One region of the Peribacillus sp. NPDC060253 genome, then DNA from elsewhere that is predicted to be linked to it. Evidence: a T-box and tRNA genes for the amino acid it is inferred to sense, from the RefSeq annotation. Region 1 holds a T-box; the other regions hold tRNA genes.

Region 1 (5,985 bases):
GAAAAGATCCTATTGGATTGATTTCATCGAGCCAGAAAGATTCTTTGACGCCCATAAAATCCATCTCAATGCCGAATACAGAGATCCTTCCCTCATCCGCAATAAACTCTCACTCGATTTCTTCCAGGACCTTGGAGTTCTTTCCCCTAATAGCCAACATATCAATTTATACCGAAATGGCTCTTGTAAAGGCGTTTATTTACAATTGGATTCTGTCGATGAGTTTTTTTTAGAAAAAAGAGGGCTTCCTGCAGGCCCCATTTATTATGCAGTCAACAATCATGCCAACTTTTCATTGGAAAGGGATGGGAAACCTAAAGACTCCCTTGTGTCAGGGTATAAACAGGCGTTTGGTAAACCTGACGACGATGAATTCCTTATTGAATTGATCAAAAAAATCAATACCACCCCTCTTGCAAAATTTCCGGAAATAATCTCGCAGCATCTTGATATCCATAAATACTTACACTGGCTGGTGGGAGCCGTCTGCACCATGAATAACGATGGTTTTACCCATAATTATGCACTATATCGCAATAGTGAAACGAAGTTGTTTGAAGTCATTCCTTGGGATTACGATGCCACTTGGGGACGCAAAGTCAGTGGCGGGATCATGGAGCACACATATGTCCCTATCGGAGGAAAACAGACAAATCACCTTAATAATCTGCTTTTGAAGGTTCCGGAATACCGTAAGTTCTACAAAGACCTCTTGGTTGAAACAATGGAAACCACATTTACCGTGGATTATATGGAAAATAAAGTATTATCACTGCACCAGGGCATACGCCCACACATCCTTCTTGATCCATATAAAAAGAATAAGGTTGATCTATTCGACAAAGAGCCGGAATTCATCTTCGAATTCATTCGCAAACGAAGTGATTACTTAAATAAGCACCTTGGTGACCTAGATGAAACAAAACTGAAAGCCAAGCAGGACTGGAAAAAAGCAATTGAGGCCGTGTCACCAATCTGCATTAAAAATACGGGGAAATATGGCAGGGGAATATATGCGACAAGGGATATTAAAAAGGATGAGCTCATTGAGGCATCACCTGTAATCTTTTCACCGAAAAGCGAATGGAAATATTTAAAGAAAACATCACTCTTTTATCACTGTTTTCATTGGGGGGACGAGGATACTGCCATTGCCTTAGGGAATGGCTCGCTATTCAATCATTCATACACTCCAAATGCGACATTCGATAATAATTTAGAAGATGTAACAATAGACTTTTATGCACATGAAGATATAAAGGCCGGCGAGGAGATCACGATCAATTACAACGGTGAAATTGATGATAAATCCGCTTTATGGTTTGATGTCATCGAATAGTGAATTGATTAAAAATATCTAAAAATGCTGCATTGTAATAAAAATTGCTTCAATAGAATTAAAAGAATCCATTTTGAAAAAAGAAGATCAAAATGGATTCTTTATTGTGATTTTTGTATACAGTTTTATAAACGTTATCGCCCCTATTCGGTATGCACGGGCATGTTAACTTTACATTTTCTTTGGCGCTGAAATTCCTAATAACCTTAGCGCATCCTTTAATACAATGGCTACGCAAAAAGCGAACGAAAGCTTCATTTGTTTCCACTCATCGTCGACTAAAACTTTCGTATGTGCATAATACTTATTGAATGCACGTGATAACTGCAAGCTGAATTTCGCAATTTGTGATGGATCTGCTTGTTCAAATGATTTTTGAACAATGATCGGGAACTGCTCAAGCAGTTGGACGACAGACCACGCATACTCTCCTAAAGCATCAAATTGGATTGCCTGTTCCTTAAATTCACCTTTTTCAAGCAATGATGAAATTCGTGCAAAGGTGTACTGCACATATGGACCTGTTTCCCCCTCAAAATTCATCATTTGCTCTAATGAAAAGTCAATATCGTTCATGCGATAATTTTTTAAATCATTGAAGATTACCGCTCCGACACCGACCTGCTTCGCAACCAGTTCTTTCTGTTCAAGCGCGTGATTTTTTTCTTCAATATTGCGCTTCGCTGTTTCAATTGCCTCTGCCAATACATCCGCAAGCAGCACAACTTTCCCTTTACGTGTCGACATTTTCTTACCGTCTTTTAACATCATGCCAAAAGCTACGTGTTGTAAATCTTTTGACCAATCATACTGCATTTTCTCAATGACATTAAAAAGCTGTTTAAAGTGCAGTGATTGTTCGTTTCCTACAACATAAAATGTCTTCTTCGCATCATAATGTTTTTTACGATACATGGCTGCAGCTAAATCACGTGTGGCATACAGTGTCGCCCCGTCCGTTTTTGTAATCAAACAAGGAGGCATATCTTCCATTTCCACAACATAGGCTCCTTCAGATAAGGAAAGTAAGCCCTTTTCTTTTAGTTCCTCGACAACCGCTTCCATTTTGTCATTGTAATACGCTTCACCTGCATAGGAATCAAAACGAATGCCTAATAAATCATAAATCGTTTCAAATTCTTTTAGAGACGCATCCCTGAACCATTTCCATAGCGCGCGTGCTTCTTCATCTCCATCTTCCAGCGACTTAAAGCTAGCCCTTGCTTGCTCGTTCAACGATTCATCCGTTTCTGCTCTTTCATGGAACTTCACATAAATTTTCAATAATTCTTGAATCGGGGAAGCTTCGATTGCCTCTTTATCTCCCCACAGCTTATAAGCGACAATCAATTTACCAAATTGCGTGCCCCAATCCCCTAAATGATTAATACGCACGGCATTGTAGCCATTTTTTTCAGCGATGTTAGCCAGTGCATTCCCTATGACTGTTGAGCGTAAGTGCCCCATGGAAAACGGCTTGGCAATATTCGGGGATGAATAGTCAATCACGACATTCTCTTGTAGAGGCTGCTTTGAACCATACTGATCCTTTTCACTTAATATGGTTTGCAGCACATTTTCTGTCACCCTCTGTTGATTGACGAAGATATTTACATAACCGCCCACTACGTTCACTTCTTGAATCAAATTACTGTTTAATTGATGGGCTATTTCAGTCGCAATCACTTGAGGTGATTTCCTTAGTTTTTTTGCAAGTGTAAAGCATGGAAATGCTACATCCCCTAATTCCGTGAATTTTGGCTTTTCCATTAATTTTTCTATTTCACTTGCTGGCAATTCATTGTGTAATGCAGTTGATATTAATGCTGCAATTGGTTTATTCATCGTCATTTCCCTCCTAAACAAAAAAAGCTCCCGTCTCTTAATAAGAGACGAGAGCATAGATTCCCGTGGTACCACTCTAGTTGCCACAAATTGTGACCACTTTCCATTGTTAACGAGGTGCCTCCCCGATGTTCCCTACTTAACGTTTCAAGAAATTTCTCCAAAGTGCGCTTCATTCATTTGTCCTGCATTAGGCTCACACCATCCCTAACTCGCTTTCCATTTCAAAATGAACTACTCTCTTTATCACAGAATTTTCAATATATAATTGAATTTATAGTACACAATTTAAAAAAGCGTGTCAACATCATATAGATGAACTTCTATAAAGAATGTTCATCCCTAACCTGCTGGTAACTTCATTTTTTCCTTGATGGTGGAAAAATATTTTCTTACGGTCCCAATCGTTTTACTTGGCTGATCAGATGGTTCAATTGTGGTTTGACCATCGGCTAACAGACCTAACATTCCCATTTCCCGTTGTTTATTGTTTGAAGTATCATCAATAAGCTCGGGCGAGTATATTCGCTTGCCATCCATTATGCCGCGAATCGAGCAGGCTAACTCGTCACTTGGGCTATCCTTCAATAAAAAGCCGCTAACATTAGCGTTTAAAGCACGCTGAAAATAACCAGACCTTCGAAAAGTCGTTAAAATGATTACTTTATACTCAAATGACTTCAAAGCTTCAGCAGCCTCAAGTCCGCTCCTTACAGGCATCTCCATATCCATAATACAAACATCAGGCTGTAAACGATGTATAAGAGCAATTGCTTCGTCTCCATTACTGGCTTTCCCGACAATTTCTATATCTTCTTCAAGATTGAGTAGAGAACTAATTGCCTCTAACAGCATTTCCTGATTCTCTGCAATGACAATTCGAATCATTTTAAGTTCTCTCCTTTATCGAGTCGCTTATATGAAGCAAAGACTCCCCCAAATCCTAGGATTATGAAGAGAGTCTGGAATGGCAGAATTATAGTTCAGATTTCACTTGAACGGAAACACTTTTTTTCGTTAAATACTTTATGTCTTTAAAGCCAACAAAATTCTTGTTTTTCTCATCCCACAAGCGGAAACGGAGCGACTGTAAGCTTGTAGCAAGAGTAATCGTTGGTACGTTCTTTAAAGGCTCTGTATGATTATGTGCATTTTCCAGTTTATAGTTAGGTACCCTTGGACTTAAATGGTGAACATGATGGTAACCGATATTACCAGTAAGAAACTGCATCAGTTTTGGGAGCTTATAAAAAGAACTTCCTTCCACTGCTGCTAACACATATTCCCACTCCTCATTTTCCTCGAAATAAGAGTCCTCAAATGTGTGCTGGACGTAAAACAGCCAAATGCCCACTGAACCAGAAATCATGAAAATGGAACCTTGTACCAGAAGGAACGACTGCCAGCCTACTGCCAAGCAAAGCAATGCCACTAAAGCAACGATTAATGCATTCGTCAAATACGTATTCATTTTTTCCTTTTTTCTAGCACCTTTTCGGTTAAATCTATTTTTAAGAAGGAAAACATAAATTGGTCCCAAACCAAACATCACCAATGGATTGCGATAAAAACGGTAGGCAAAACGAAGTTTAAGCGGTGCAGCCAAATATTCATCCACCGTTAGGGTCCAAATATCTCCTGTACCCCGCTTATCCAAATTACCGCTTGTAGCGTGATGCACAGAATGCTCATGTCCCCATTGATCAAACGGGAATAAAGTCAAAACACCCATGATCGTACCGACTACTCTATTCGCACGGCGGCTTTTGAAAAATGAATGATGTGTACAATCATGGAAAATAATGAATATCCTTGTCAAGAAACCAGCAGCCAACACAGCTGGAATTAAAGTTAACCAATAAGAAACGGAAAGACTTATATATGCTAGGTACCATAAAATAATGAACGGCCCCAAGGTATTGATGATCTGCCATATACTTTCCTTTGTCGTTGATTGTTCAAAAGGAGCAATTTGTTTTCTCAAGTTCTTCGTATTTTGCACGGTCATAAGTCAATTGCACTTCCTTATATTTGTCGTTATTTCATATTATACAGAAAGCAACCTGAAATTATTAGTACCAGGTGTCATGACTAGAAGATGACAAATGTCATGTACAAGTATTTTCAACGGAAAACCCCACCAAAAAATGATAAAAGGCCTAAACTGGCTAGATGTTCATACGAATAGGACGGTATAGTTCCCAACAAATTAATCTTCATTTGGAAGGATTTTTTCTTATCAAAGAAAGCTTAAAAACGAAAAACGTATAATTAACTGTCGTAAATCTCGAGGGATTTTAAAGAGAGGTTAATTATAAAATAAAGCTACTTATTATAGGCTTGGACTATTAAGATTTACCAGTTAAAAAACTGTAAAGGGGGATTAGTTTGGATAAGGAAATGGAGAAAATAATTGTAAAATCATTTTTCACCAAAAGGCTCCAAGATAGAATTCTGTTCGAATTGTCTTCAGCCAAGAAACGCAAGGATGCCTTAAGTCGCCTTTGTCATTCTTACAGAACAACTCTTCTTGAAGAATATATCATTGAGATTCCAAAACCTAATTCAGATCCAGTAGATATAGCTAAGTTACTAAAACAGAATGGTGCTGAAGATTCTTGTTATGTAATATCCTGGGATGAAGATATTGATGGTAAGGTGCTCCCCTTAATAACCGCCTTAGAAAAAGCTGTTGGAATGGGGATGCCATCAATCATATCCTGCATACCAAATAAACTCGCTTATTTTGAAGCTGAACAAGAAGTCCTTCCATCTCCAAGATTTTTTCTAAAAAGATAACA
Region 2 (5,985 bases), on a different contig from region 1:
ATCAAAAATAGTGACCGGAAATTCAAGCATGATAACGTGTCAGGAACAAAATGCCCGGATTGCGGCAAGCTGATGCTTGAAGTGAATAGTAAAAGAGGAAAAATGCTTGTCTGTCAGGATCGTGAATGTGGCCACAAAAAAGGTGTTTCACGTGTAACAAATGCAAGATGTCCACAATGTCACAAAAAGATGGAAATGCGCGGTCAAGGAGAAGCGCAGACATTCACATGTAAATGCGGTTTTCATGAAAAACTTTCTTCTTATAATAAACGAAGAGGACAAAATAAAAATCAAAAAGTATCAAAAAATGAAGTCTCCAATTATATGAAAAAGCAAAATAAAGAAGAGCCGATCAATACTGCCTTGGCGGATGCGTTGGCCAAACTTAAATTCGATAAATAAGAGAAAGAGCCCTTCACGTTTAGCATAAATGTGAAGGGCTCTTTTTCTATATATCACTGCTTCGACTAAACTTCATTCAGTACGGTGCCATGTAATTCATATTCAAGTGTGTTGTCCATTTTTAGTGTGTGATTATCCGAATCTACTCGTATGAGTGTACTGAATGGCTGCTGATCACCTGGACTGAAAATCGCTTCATCATTCTCAGCGTTCCATCGGCTGTAAATACTCATGATCAGTATCTTCCTCCTTTGGATGAGAAGAGTAGTAATTCCCATTTTGATTAGCATCTAACACTTCAATTGACTCTAACGCTGATCACCGGGACTAAACACCGCTGCGTCATTCTCCTTGTTCCATTGGCCTCTGATTGTACTCATGCACATCATCTCCTTTGGTTGAGAATGTCTTACAGTATTTATATACCCGGGTGGGACAAGTTCAAACATTTATTTCAAAAATGATTAAATGATATATTCGATGTAACAATGTCCATTTCACGCCGACTGGAGATCTGATCAAGCAATTCTATCGTAATTACGAGAATACGCGGCTCCAGTTCCTTCAGAACGAGTGTGATTTCGTTCTTTTATCTGTGTGCCACGTTTTACTACTTTTTTAGCCAAAAAGAAAAGCACCTCCAAACAATGAAAAGTTTTAGTGAATAGAATCACCATTGTTTCCAATATTCAGAAGTGCTTTTATCCGACATACGTGATACAGCCTTTTTCAGTTAAGCCAAAAGAAAAACCCTGCTATAAAACGGCTTTAACCGCACTATAACAGGGTCTTCCATACATTAGCGTCCCAGATAGGAATCGAACCTACGACCTACAGCTTAGGAGGCTGTCGCTCTATCCTGCTGAGCTACTGGGACATATAAAAAGTCGACGACTTATTTATTATATTTCTTATAGGCAAACTTTTCAAGCTAATAGCTTGTACTTATGAAAAAATTTCATCATTAAAGCTTAACTGGTGATAAAGTACAGTCCAATAAAGTTTGGTGAGGATGGGTACCAACTCTTTATATTCCTTTTTTTGTGTTAATTGGGATACTTTATTATTCAATACTTTTCTGGTACTATTATGCTAGAAAAAAATAGGAGAATGATAGTGGGAAAATACAGAGTTTTAAGCATAGTAGCATTGCTGGGGATGTTCATTTTACCTGGATGCTCACAAGGGGTTTTAGATAAAATAGGTAAAAAGACGGCTGCACCGATTACGGAAGAGAATATTGAGGTGGCTGCTGCAGCGGAGAATGATGCCAAAATCGATTCGGAGGATGAAGCAAGTCCTGAGCGAATCGATACGAGGAACTGGATAAGGGCCGAGTCCACGGTTCAGCTTCCGATATTGATGTATCATAGCATATCTGAAGGTAATAACCTTCGGGTGCCAAAAGAGGAATTCCGAATGCAAATGGCTTGGCTTCGGGAAAATGGATACCATACATTATCCCCTAATGAAGCATTTCACGTTTTAACCGAAAATCGAATGCCAAGTGAAAAGTGTGTCTGGATTACTTTTGATGATGGGTATACAGATAACTACACGGAGGCTTTTCCTATATTAAGAGAATATGACATGAAAGCGACCATTTTCATGATTGGGAAATCCATTGAAAAAGGTCATCACCTGACGGAAGGTCAAATGATGGAGATGAGCAGAAATGGGATTTCCATCGAAAGTCATACAATCAACCATCTTGAGCTGAACCGGATGACCCCAGAGCAGCAAGCAGTCGAAATGGTCCAGTCAAAGGATTTATTCGATCGAATCCTCCATCAGGACACGACAGTACTTTCGTATCCAGTTGGTCGGTATAACGAAGAGAGTCTCAGGCTGTCGGAAGAAGCTGGATACAAGATGGCAGTTACGACCGAACCTGGCGGGGCCTCCGGTGATCAAGGTATGTATGCCCTGCATCGCGTTCGGATTTCACCCGGATTATCGGTTGGTGGGTTTGCGTCACTGATTGAAAATGCTACAAATCATTGAAGAGGGACAGGGCATTTTGGAGCCAGTCAGAAAAATCATATAATAATAGATTCTTACATGGTGTATAATGAAAAGCAGTGAAAATTACATACATATGAGCGATTTGGTGTCTTAATGACTTAAAAGGGAAGCTGGTTGAATGCCAGCGCGGTCCCGCCACTGTATATGGGAGTTAACGGCTGTGAACCACTGTATGAGATATGGGAAGGTGCCGTTGACGATAACCATGAGCCAGGAGACCTGCCAAGATTCGTACACCTATAACCTACGCGGATGGGAAGGTGTGTGGCAGACCTAAAGAGTCCGTAATTATATTGTTGCCATACAAGCATCTTCCGTTTAACGGGAGATGCTTTTTGTTTTGATGCGCATCTTCGTTTGAAGGAAGCGCTATTTCATAGGTGGGAAAAACTAAATAAAAAGATTGTGGGGAATGAAAATGAAGAAAATTTTTGGTCTGATACTGGTGTTATTACTGACTGCAGGTATGATCGTTGGTTGCAGCGGGGGATCTAATGACGGAACGGAAAAGCAGCAAACGAATCATGCTCAACACCAAGCTTTCCCGATTACGATTAAAGATGCAACGGGTGAAAAAGTAACGATAGAAGAAAAACCGAAGAAAATCGTTACGTTGATACCAAGTAATACGGAAGTGGTATTTGCTCTTGGTTTGGGTAAAAAGGTTGTTGGTGTTTCCGACAATGATAATTACCCGGAAGAAACGAAAGAAATCGAAAAAGTTGGCGGAATGGAAATGAATACGGAGTTGATTGTTTCCTTAAAGCCTGATCTTGTTCTTGCCCATGCATCCAGTGCCCATAATTCAAGTGAGGGATTAAAACAGATTAAGGATGCTGGAATAGATGTCCTTGTAGTCAATGATGCACAAAGCTTCGACGAAGTGTATGAGTCTATCGATATGATTGGACAGGCAACAGGAGAACATGATAAGGCAAAAGAAATCATTACCGATATGAAAACGAAGCTGAAGGCTTTATCTGAAAAAGCCAAATCCGTAAAGGAAGCGGATAGAAAGACCGTTTTAGTGGAGGTTTCGCCGTCTCCGGAAATATATACACCTGGAAAAAATACATTCATGAATGAAATGCTTCAAATGATTTCAGCGAAGAATGCAGCGGCTGAATTGGACGGTTGGGCAAAAATTGATGAAGAGTCGATGATTGCTGCAAATCCGGATGTCATTATTACAACGTATGGTTATTATACAAAAGATCCAATCAGTGAAGTGACCGGCAGAAAAGGATGGCAAGACGTAAAAGCTGTTAAGAATGGCCAAGTCTTTGATGTCCATTCTGACTTGGTGACCCGTTCCGGTCCACGCTTAATAGAGGGAGTAGAGGAACTTGCCAAATCAGTCTATCCGAACGTATTTGACAAATAAAGGGGCGTTTGCTTATTTGATTGCGTTATTGTTTTTACTTTTTGCTTGTACGATTGGCATTTCCTTTGGTTCGGTACCAGTACCGATTCCCGTACTTATACAAATAATCGGCAAGGAGATTTTTCATTTACCGCTTTCCGTTGATCCGGATGTGATGCTGACGAATATCGTGATGAACATCCGCTTGCCGCGTGTATTGCTTGCGGGTTTGGTTGGTGCTTCACTTGCGATTGCGGGTGCGGCATTTCAGGGATTGCTCCGGAATCCGCTCGCTGACCCTTACACATTAGGTATATCATCAGGAGCATCAGTCGGAGCTGTATTGACCTTATTCTTGAATGTATCACTACCATTCATCGGTTTATATACTCTTCCGGTATTGAGTATCTCATGTTCCGTGATCACGATTTTCTGTGTATTGGCTTTTGCAAAAAAAATGGATCGATCGATGAAGGTGGAAACGATCATATTAACCGGAATCATTTTCAGCTCGTTTTTAAGTGCCTTCATTTCTTTGATGATTGCGTTGACGGGTGAGGAATTAAGGCAAATCATTGGCTGGCTCATGGGCAGCGTTTCAATGCGTGGTTGGACGTATATCGCGATCATTTTGCCGTTTTTTATCATTGGTTCTCTGATCTTGCTCATGAATACAAGTGAATTGAATGCGATGACTTTTGGGGAAGACCGGGCAAAACACTTAGGTGTGAATGTGCAGCGGCGAAAAATGTGGATCTTGATTGCTGGTTCGATATTGACAGGGGCAGCCGTTGCAGTTTCCGGGACGATTGGCTTTGTAGGATTGGTCATTCCTCATTTGGTCCGTAGGATTTGGGGGCCAGACCATAAACATTTGCTTCCGTTGTCTTTGCTGATAGGAAGCGGATTCTTGATTCTGGCGGACCTTGTCGCACGGACGATCATAGCCCCATCGGAACTGCCGATCGGGGTCATCACTTCACTTATCGGGGCACCGGCATTTGCGCTGATTTTATTAAAGAGACGGAGAGTGGGTAGGACGGATGCTTGAAGTAAAAGGGTTAACAGGTGGATATGGCAATAAAACCGTTTTGGACTCTGTCTCATTTGACGTACATAAAGGGGAGTTATTCGGAATTCTAGGTCCAAATGGCAGCGGGAAAACGACGCTTTTGAGCATGCTCAGCGGGGTGCTCGATTATAAGGGAGGAAGCATACGGATAAGGGGAAGGGATTTGAAGGATTATTCGTCAAAACAACTTGCACAGGTCATTGCGGTGCTTCCTCAACATTCCTCATTAGCTTTTTCTTATACAGTAAAAGAGACGGTCTCACTTGGGCGCTATTCCCATCAAACAGGTTGGTTCCATAGTTGGTCAGCAGAAGACGAAACGATTGTCCAACGGGTGATGAATCAAACGGGGGTGGCAGATTTTCAGGATCTTCAATTTGAACGATTATCAGGTGGAGAGAGACAGCGGGTCTTACTGGCGCAGGCACTTGCCCAGGAACCAGAAATTCTTTTTTTGGACGAGCCAACGAATCACTTAGATCTTTCCTATCAAAAGGATCTTCTTGATTTAATGAGGAAAATGGCAAAGGAGCAGGAGTTAACCGTCATTTCAATATTTCATGACTTGAATTTGGCTGGATTATATTGTGATCGGCTTATGTTGCTTGAAAAAGGTCAAATTCAAGTTATTGATGTGCCGAATGAAGTGCTCCAACAGGACCGGATTCAGGGTGTATATCAGACGACGATTGAAAAACATCCGCATCCCGCTCTTCCGAAACCGCAGATGTTCATCGTTCCGGAAATGCATAGCAGTGATACTGCCCCTATGGAAATCGATGATTCATATCTGACAGTTGGTCCAGAAATGATTCAATTGAACTCTCCGATCCCATTAAGAACGATGTCTTCTGGAGTGACTGGTTCGGGGACGGGCTGGCATCGATATTTCGTGAATAGGCACGTCCATCGCGATTATAATTGCGAGGATCACCTTGTTGAAATGGCGGAATATTTAAGAACGCAAGGTTTTGAACCGCAGGAAACGGTAGGGATGATGACGGCAGTCTTTCTCGATACGGTTGTTTTCAAGTTTTTAAGAGGTGAAAATTTCTCGGCTTTTATCATCGTTACGGCTGGAGTGGGGAATGCCATCGACGCTTCTTTAGCCGACCGACATTCT
Region 3 (5,985 bases), on a different contig from region 1:
TTCCTCCCCAGCCAAAATGATGTAGAAAGAATCCACCATACCAACTGACAAAGCCTGAACCGGTATAATAGAATAATAAATAGAAGGAAGAAGCTTGCGCTTTTTGTTTTTCTGTTGCCAAATAGCCTACCCATCCGCTGGCAGCCGTATGTCCAGCAAAAAAACCAAATGTAAAGACAGTAATCCCTGTTATTTTAACAAGTAGTTCATCATGTAATGTTAGCAGCGCTCCAAATAGCAGGATAGTAACCGACCAACTAATCACTTGTCTGCAAGAATAGCGATCAGCCAATTTCCCAAACCATACCGAACTCCATATACCTATTAAATTAACGACAAAAACAAAGCTAAAAACCGTTTGACTTAAGTTATACGGTGCTTTTGTGAGTGGATATCCGAGATAGTTCAATAATGTAACATACACACCCATGAATAAGAACCCGATCCCATACACACATAATAGATTTTTACTTCTTAAACCTTCTTTCATGTTCCATGCCCAATGATTAAACGAGATTGAAATCATTCGGAAGTTTTTGGATTCAGGCAGAAAACCAAAAAACCAAAGACTGCATAATAAACTGGCCATCCCCAGGACCATCAAGGCTATTTGCCAAGAAAAAAGATCGGTCAGAGTGCCAATTACGATGCGTCCCACAAAACCGCCCACAGCGTTTCCAGCAACATAAACCCCTATTACTCTCCCAATGCTCTTCGGGGAAAATTCCTCATTCAAATACGCCATGGCTATGGAGGGAAAACCGGATATAGTAACCCCCTCTAAAAATCTAATCGCTAGGAATACATGAAAATAATGAGTAAAAGATGAAGCAATAGCTAGAATGGAAGTTAATATTAACGAAAGGCTCATTATCGTCTTTCTGCCATATGCATTGGATAAAGTCGAGATAAAAAGCAAACTAATTGCTAACGAAACCGTAGGCAATGAAACGGCAAAACTGGCAGTTGACGGTGAAACATGGTATTTCTCTGAAAAAAGACTGATCAGTGGTTGAGGGCTATACAAGATGGAAAATGAAACAATACTCCCCAATAACAATCCAATTAGCGCCAGACGATACTCACGGCTACCACTTTCAATATATTGCACTTTTTCCGCTTCCCTTCTTACTTTCGGTAGGTTCTGTACCCGCCCTACATGCCTGTAATGAATCAATATCTACAGCCTCACTACCATTTTTTGAGTCTTTTTATAAACTAAGTTGACTTGATCCCATCTTTGTTTATTTGTTCACATCCAGTACCCTTAACAGCCACAATCATTTCCTTTTTGTCAACCATTACACTCCTATACTTTTGGTTTTCGTCAACTTTGCTATTGGGGACTGTACCCAATTAACATGCAAATATCATGCCATCAAAAATGAGCGAAATAGTTAGGTCTTTTTCGTATATAATGGGAGATCACCAGTGAAATCTCTTAATTGTAGGGATATTCGATTACCCTCAGGGTTCACATAGCTCGCTGGATTGTTTTAAACAAAAAGGTCAATCAGTAAAAACTGGCAGACCCTACAGACGCCTCCGTTCTTAATAATTGCTCAGCTATCGCCGTGGTATTTACCCCCTTCATAAAAATGCCATTTGTAAAAGTTGAAATCAGAGCAAGATTGTCATTAAACCCAGGAATCTATTCTAAAATCGTTTCGGCAAAACATTCACACATTAAATAGGAATTGATATACAAAGTAAAAAAACATCCAACTAGTTGGATGTTTTTTTTCAAATAAAGATATGAAATGGTTTGAACGTTATATAATTCCTTTGATTCGAAAAAATTGAATAAGTATTAGCTAGGCACAAACTTAAGTATTCCTTCCAGATAAACACCTTGTTCTTTTCTCGTACACGCTCTTAACTTAATTCTTCCTTCCATTTCTAATTCCTTGGCTAATTGAACTACTTTAGTTCCATCTTCGGCTATCTCTACTGAAAAGAAATTACCCCGAGTGGAAGTTTGAATGAACTTAAATAATCTATCTTTATTCATCTAAACAACTCCTTATTTATATACAAATTCGACATAAAAGATAATCTACCTGCGATAATAAGAAATAAAAAACTTCTTGCCGCATATTATCCGTAAAACAAAAAAGAAAAAAGCCAAAACCCTTTAAAGGTTTTGGCTTTTTTAAGTTAGTGTCCCAGGAGAGATTCGAACTCCCGACCGACGCCTTAGAAGGGCGTTGCTCTATCCAGCTGAGCTACTGAGACATATCGCTGTTTTTCTTCAGTTCAGTATAGCGGTCACTTTTCGTACTTAGACCGTAATCGTGCTCTTTATTATAACTTAGTATAATACTCATTGCAATACTAGTAATATTAAATATTGAAAAGTTTTAGAACACCCCTACCATTCATACAATATTTATCATGGTATTTGAATGAAGTTTGCAGTAAAAAATGGAGAATACACTTTATCGAACAATTCGAAGTTATCATTTATAACTTATTTCTACTTCAACATCTAATAAGCCTTTTCTTTTGGTCATACGAAAAAACCTCCTATATCGTTAGGTGGATAAATCGATATACGGTGTAATTTCTTACATGACCGTTATACTGACCGTTTCACTAAACGATATAGAAGGTTTTCGCATCGGGCTTTAAAGCCACTTTGTTAGTGTCCCAGGAGAGATTCGAACTCCCGACCGACGCCTTAGAAGGGCGTTGCTCTATCCAGCTGAGCTACTGAGACGTTTATGATATAAGTTGCGGTAAAACTTATGTATTACCTTAACTGTTCCCTTAGGACACTTCTTATTATAGTAGGATATCAAAAGAAAGTCAACGGTTTTTCATAAAAAGTTTTTTCTTTTTTTATGAAACAGGAAGCGGGTAAAAACGCTTCCTGTTCATAATACATGAAGTCATTCCATTTGATAAGCATTTCTTAGTTCCTCAACGATTTTTCCTTCAAGGTCATAAAAGATGATTTTAAGTTGGTCATTTCCGATATCCAAAATGGCATAGGTTTTCTCTTTTCGTCCACGCGGCTGACGTATGCTTCCCGGGTTGATGAAGAGCTTGCCGTCAATCCATTCTGAACCTGCAGCGTGGGAATGACCAAAGCAAATAATATCCGCCCCTGTCTCTTCACTTTTATAGGATAGGTTCATCAGCGTCATATTTATGTTATAGAGATGTCCATGCGTAAGGAAGAAACGCTTGCCTGCGATACTCTCCACAATATCATTCGGATATGCCGAATCATAGTCACAATTCCCACGAACGGCTAAGAACTCCGACATGTGAGGGTCATTTTTTTCCAACTCTGAATCACCGCAATGAATCATGGCAGCAACCTCTTGTTTATGACGGTCTGTAATCATGCTGATTTCATGAGTTAAGCCATGACTGTCACTCATTATTAGCACTTTCATCGTCACATTCCTTCTTCCCTTTTTAGAAATAGATCAAGTTTTTCATCTAGAGCCCTCAGTGCGTTGGCACGGTGGCTGATTTTGTTTTTTTCCTCTTTTGTCAACTCGGCGTTTGTTTTGCCCTGTTCCTCAACAAAAAAGATGGGATCATAACCAAATCCATTCGTTCCTGAAGGCTGTTCTGTAATCAAACCTTCCATCGTTCCCGATACGGTAATCGTTTCCTGGTTGGGTGACGCTAGTGCCAAGGCGCAATAAAATCTCGCCGTTCTATCCTCTTTTGGCACGCCTTCCAGTTCCCGGAGGACTTTTTCCGTGTTTGCTTCATCACTCTTAGACTCTCCGGCATAGCGCGCAGAATATACGCCTGGACGGCCCTCCAATGCATCTACGATCAATCCGGAATCATCCGCAATGACAAAGTGTCCTAGCTGATGGGCGATGGCCTCCGCTTTCAAGATTGCATTCGCTTCAAAAGTTGTTCCTGTTTCCTCCACATCCGGTGCATCCGGTACATCGAGAAGCGTTTTGACTTCATATCCCTTAGCAGAGAACAAGCTTTCGAATTCCTTGGCTTTTCCTTTATTTTTCGTTGCAATAATTACTGTCTTCATTCTTCGTTTCACCCTTTTGTATTTTATCGGCTATGGACCCAAAAGCTTCTTTTTGCACCTCAAATAAGGTATGAAGCCCTTCTTACGCTATAGAAAGCATTTCCTGTATGTACATGTCGGCTTCTTCCCCAGTGCCCTGCAATTCGACGAATTCGCTGATTCCTGACTTGGTGATAATCACATCCACCAGGGCTGCTGAATCTTTCAGGTAATTTAAGTCTAACACAAATCTGGCTTGTTCAATAATCCCGATACTTTTATGGCCACTGTATTTCCATAAATAAGAGACAGCGGTTGGCTGCCTCCTTATGACATCTATAGGATTAAAAATCCCTTTAAAAACTACCTGTGTTGACTTTTTCTGGACGGACCACAGGCTCTGATAATTTCTTGCCTTCTTCATTAAGAATATCTGCGCTGCCCTGTACTTGTACTTCAACGCTTTCAATTCCTTTCTGTTCCGTTAAAGAAAGGACCAAGGCATCCAGGACTTCTTGTGACACCTTTTTCTCTTTGAAACTGCCAAGGATATTTTCGTTAAAATTGAGACTGACCTTACCTTCCGCCACTTTAGGCTGGTCAAGTAATGCTACATCACTCATGAATCCTGTCTGTAAGTTCGAACCCGAAGGACTCTTCGTCAATTCCTGAATGACCGCTGTGACATTATCAGACACCGTTTCACTGATCCTCCGTGTTACCGGCACATAATAGGTGTACTCCTCGTCACCGCCTACATAATAAACAGTCAGGGCTTTGGAATTGGAGATGTCAACCACGTCACTCGTATCGATATTGATTCCTGAAGACCTTGAAATATTCTCATCAATCGGTGTGCCATTGACCGGCATTTCGGAAATATCTTCCCCATTTATTCTCATTTTGATTTTATCGACTGAGTCGAATTGTGTCAGGGTCCATGTAATGGCTTGAAGGATTTTAAGTTCATCTTCTTTTTGATAGTTTTTGAACTCTGGTGAAAAGTCCGCCACAGCCACCCCTTCTTTAATGTTCACGCTTATTTGGGTATCGGCAGGAATGACTGCCCTGAACCCGTTGGGAAGTTTATCGGTGACAGGCCCGTTATCGACAAGGTAATCAAGCGCCTGTTTAGCGACGGCTTCAGATTTCGGAAGTTCCAAAGTCTGTGGAACGACATACCCACTTTTATCAATTAAGTATAACTCCGTCTTTACTGTTTTTGACTCAACAGCGCCTTTTTCTCCATCTGTTGCCGGCTGTTCTTCACCATTCGTCTCTTTTAATGATGATTCATCCTCGACTAATGAAACATCCTTTGGTGGATCAATTTCCTTTTTCTCTTCACCGCCAAATAATCCGCAGCCCGAAAGCCAAATAGAAGATGCCAGAATGGTCACAACCATAGTTACTTTTGATTTATTGGACATAAAATCACTCCTAGGACAGTTTGTACTCCTATTTATACGAGCCCTAAGGGAAAATAGACCAATTATTTTTCTCTCTCATAATGGAGCTGGGCAATTCACCTGTACTGCTGGATGTTTTTCAGCTTTAATGGGATTTCGGGACTTTCCGCTTGAAACAATCGAATCCCATTCCCCAATCAACGTTCAAATTGTAAAAGCCATAAAAAAAACTGTAGACAAACTCGATTTCTATCGAGTTTGTCTACAGTTTGAAAGCTTCCAAATGGAAGCTTTAGAAGTGGTCAATTTTAATGGTTTCGATTGTATTAATATGAATACCGAGCCAGCTCGATGCGATTGAACCAAACATATCTCTTGAACCTGTTGTATAAAAGCGATGAACTGGACGGAGCTTGCTTTTATTGATTAATTTATAGTAATCCAAAATGACACTTGCCTCACGGGCCGTCTCTTCCCCAGAGGATATGACTTGTACTCCATCCCCCATATAGGATGAGATTACTGGTCCCAACAGTGGATAATGGGTACAGCCAAGAATCAAAGTATCGATTTTCGTTT

The links. A T-box is a leader RNA that pairs with one kind of tRNA and senses whether it is charged. The one in region 1 lies ahead of argS (arginine--tRNA ligase), so its partner is inferred to be a tRNA-Arg.
Region 2: it encodes a tRNA-Arg, which carries the amino acid that the T-box ahead of argS (arginine--tRNA ligase) is inferred to sense. The anticodon was not compared.
Region 3: it encodes a tRNA-Arg, which carries the amino acid that the T-box ahead of argS (arginine--tRNA ligase) is inferred to sense. The anticodon was not compared.

What each region holds. Positions count from the first base shown of each region.
Region 1 covers NZ_JBHXAS010000125.1:492-6,476, reverse strand. The annotation lists partial or broken gene ACFWE9_RS22415 (CotH kinase family protein) at 1-913, shown strand, start outside; gene ACFWE9_RS22410 (SET domain-containing protein) at 965-1,339, shown strand; gene argS (arginine--tRNA ligase) at 1,511-3,190, opposite strand; T-box leader at 3,225-3,443, opposite strand; gene ACFWE9_RS22400 (response regulator) at 3,527-4,072, opposite strand; gene desA (Delta(5) desaturase DesA) at 4,161-5,192, opposite strand; gene ACFWE9_RS22390 (hypothetical protein) at 5,573-5,983, shown strand.
Region 2 covers NZ_JBHXAS010000001.1:111,065-117,049, reverse strand. The annotation lists gene ACFWE9_RS00630 (DNA topoisomerase III) at 1-402, shown strand, start outside; gene ACFWE9_RS00625 (hypothetical protein) at 468-635, opposite strand; tRNA gene ACFWE9_RS00620 (tRNA-Arg) at 1,206-1,279, opposite strand; gene ACFWE9_RS00615 (polysaccharide deacetylase family protein) at 1,561-2,406, shown strand; cobalamin riboswitch at 2,494-2,668, shown strand; gene ACFWE9_RS00610 (ABC transporter substrate-binding protein) at 2,846-3,811, shown strand; gene ACFWE9_RS00605 (FecCD family ABC transporter permease) at 3,774-4,841, shown strand; gene ACFWE9_RS00600 (heme ABC transporter ATP-binding protein) at 4,834-5,985, shown strand, end outside.
Region 3 covers NZ_JBHXAS010000073.1:13,632-19,616, forward strand. The annotation lists gene ACFWE9_RS17880 (MFS transporter) at 1-1,177, opposite strand, end outside; gene ACFWE9_RS17885 (hypothetical protein) at 1,811-2,011, opposite strand; tRNA gene ACFWE9_RS17890 (tRNA-Arg) at 2,162-2,235, opposite strand; tRNA gene ACFWE9_RS17895 (tRNA-Arg) at 2,646-2,719, opposite strand; gene ACFWE9_RS17900 (metallophosphoesterase) at 2,892-3,404, opposite strand; gene ACFWE9_RS17905 (XTP/dITP diphosphatase) at 3,407-4,018, opposite strand; gene ACFWE9_RS17910 (exosome complex component) at 4,101-4,421, opposite strand; gene ACFWE9_RS17915 (GerMN domain-containing protein) at 4,354-5,427, opposite strand; gene racE (glutamate racemase) at 5,699-5,985, opposite strand, start outside.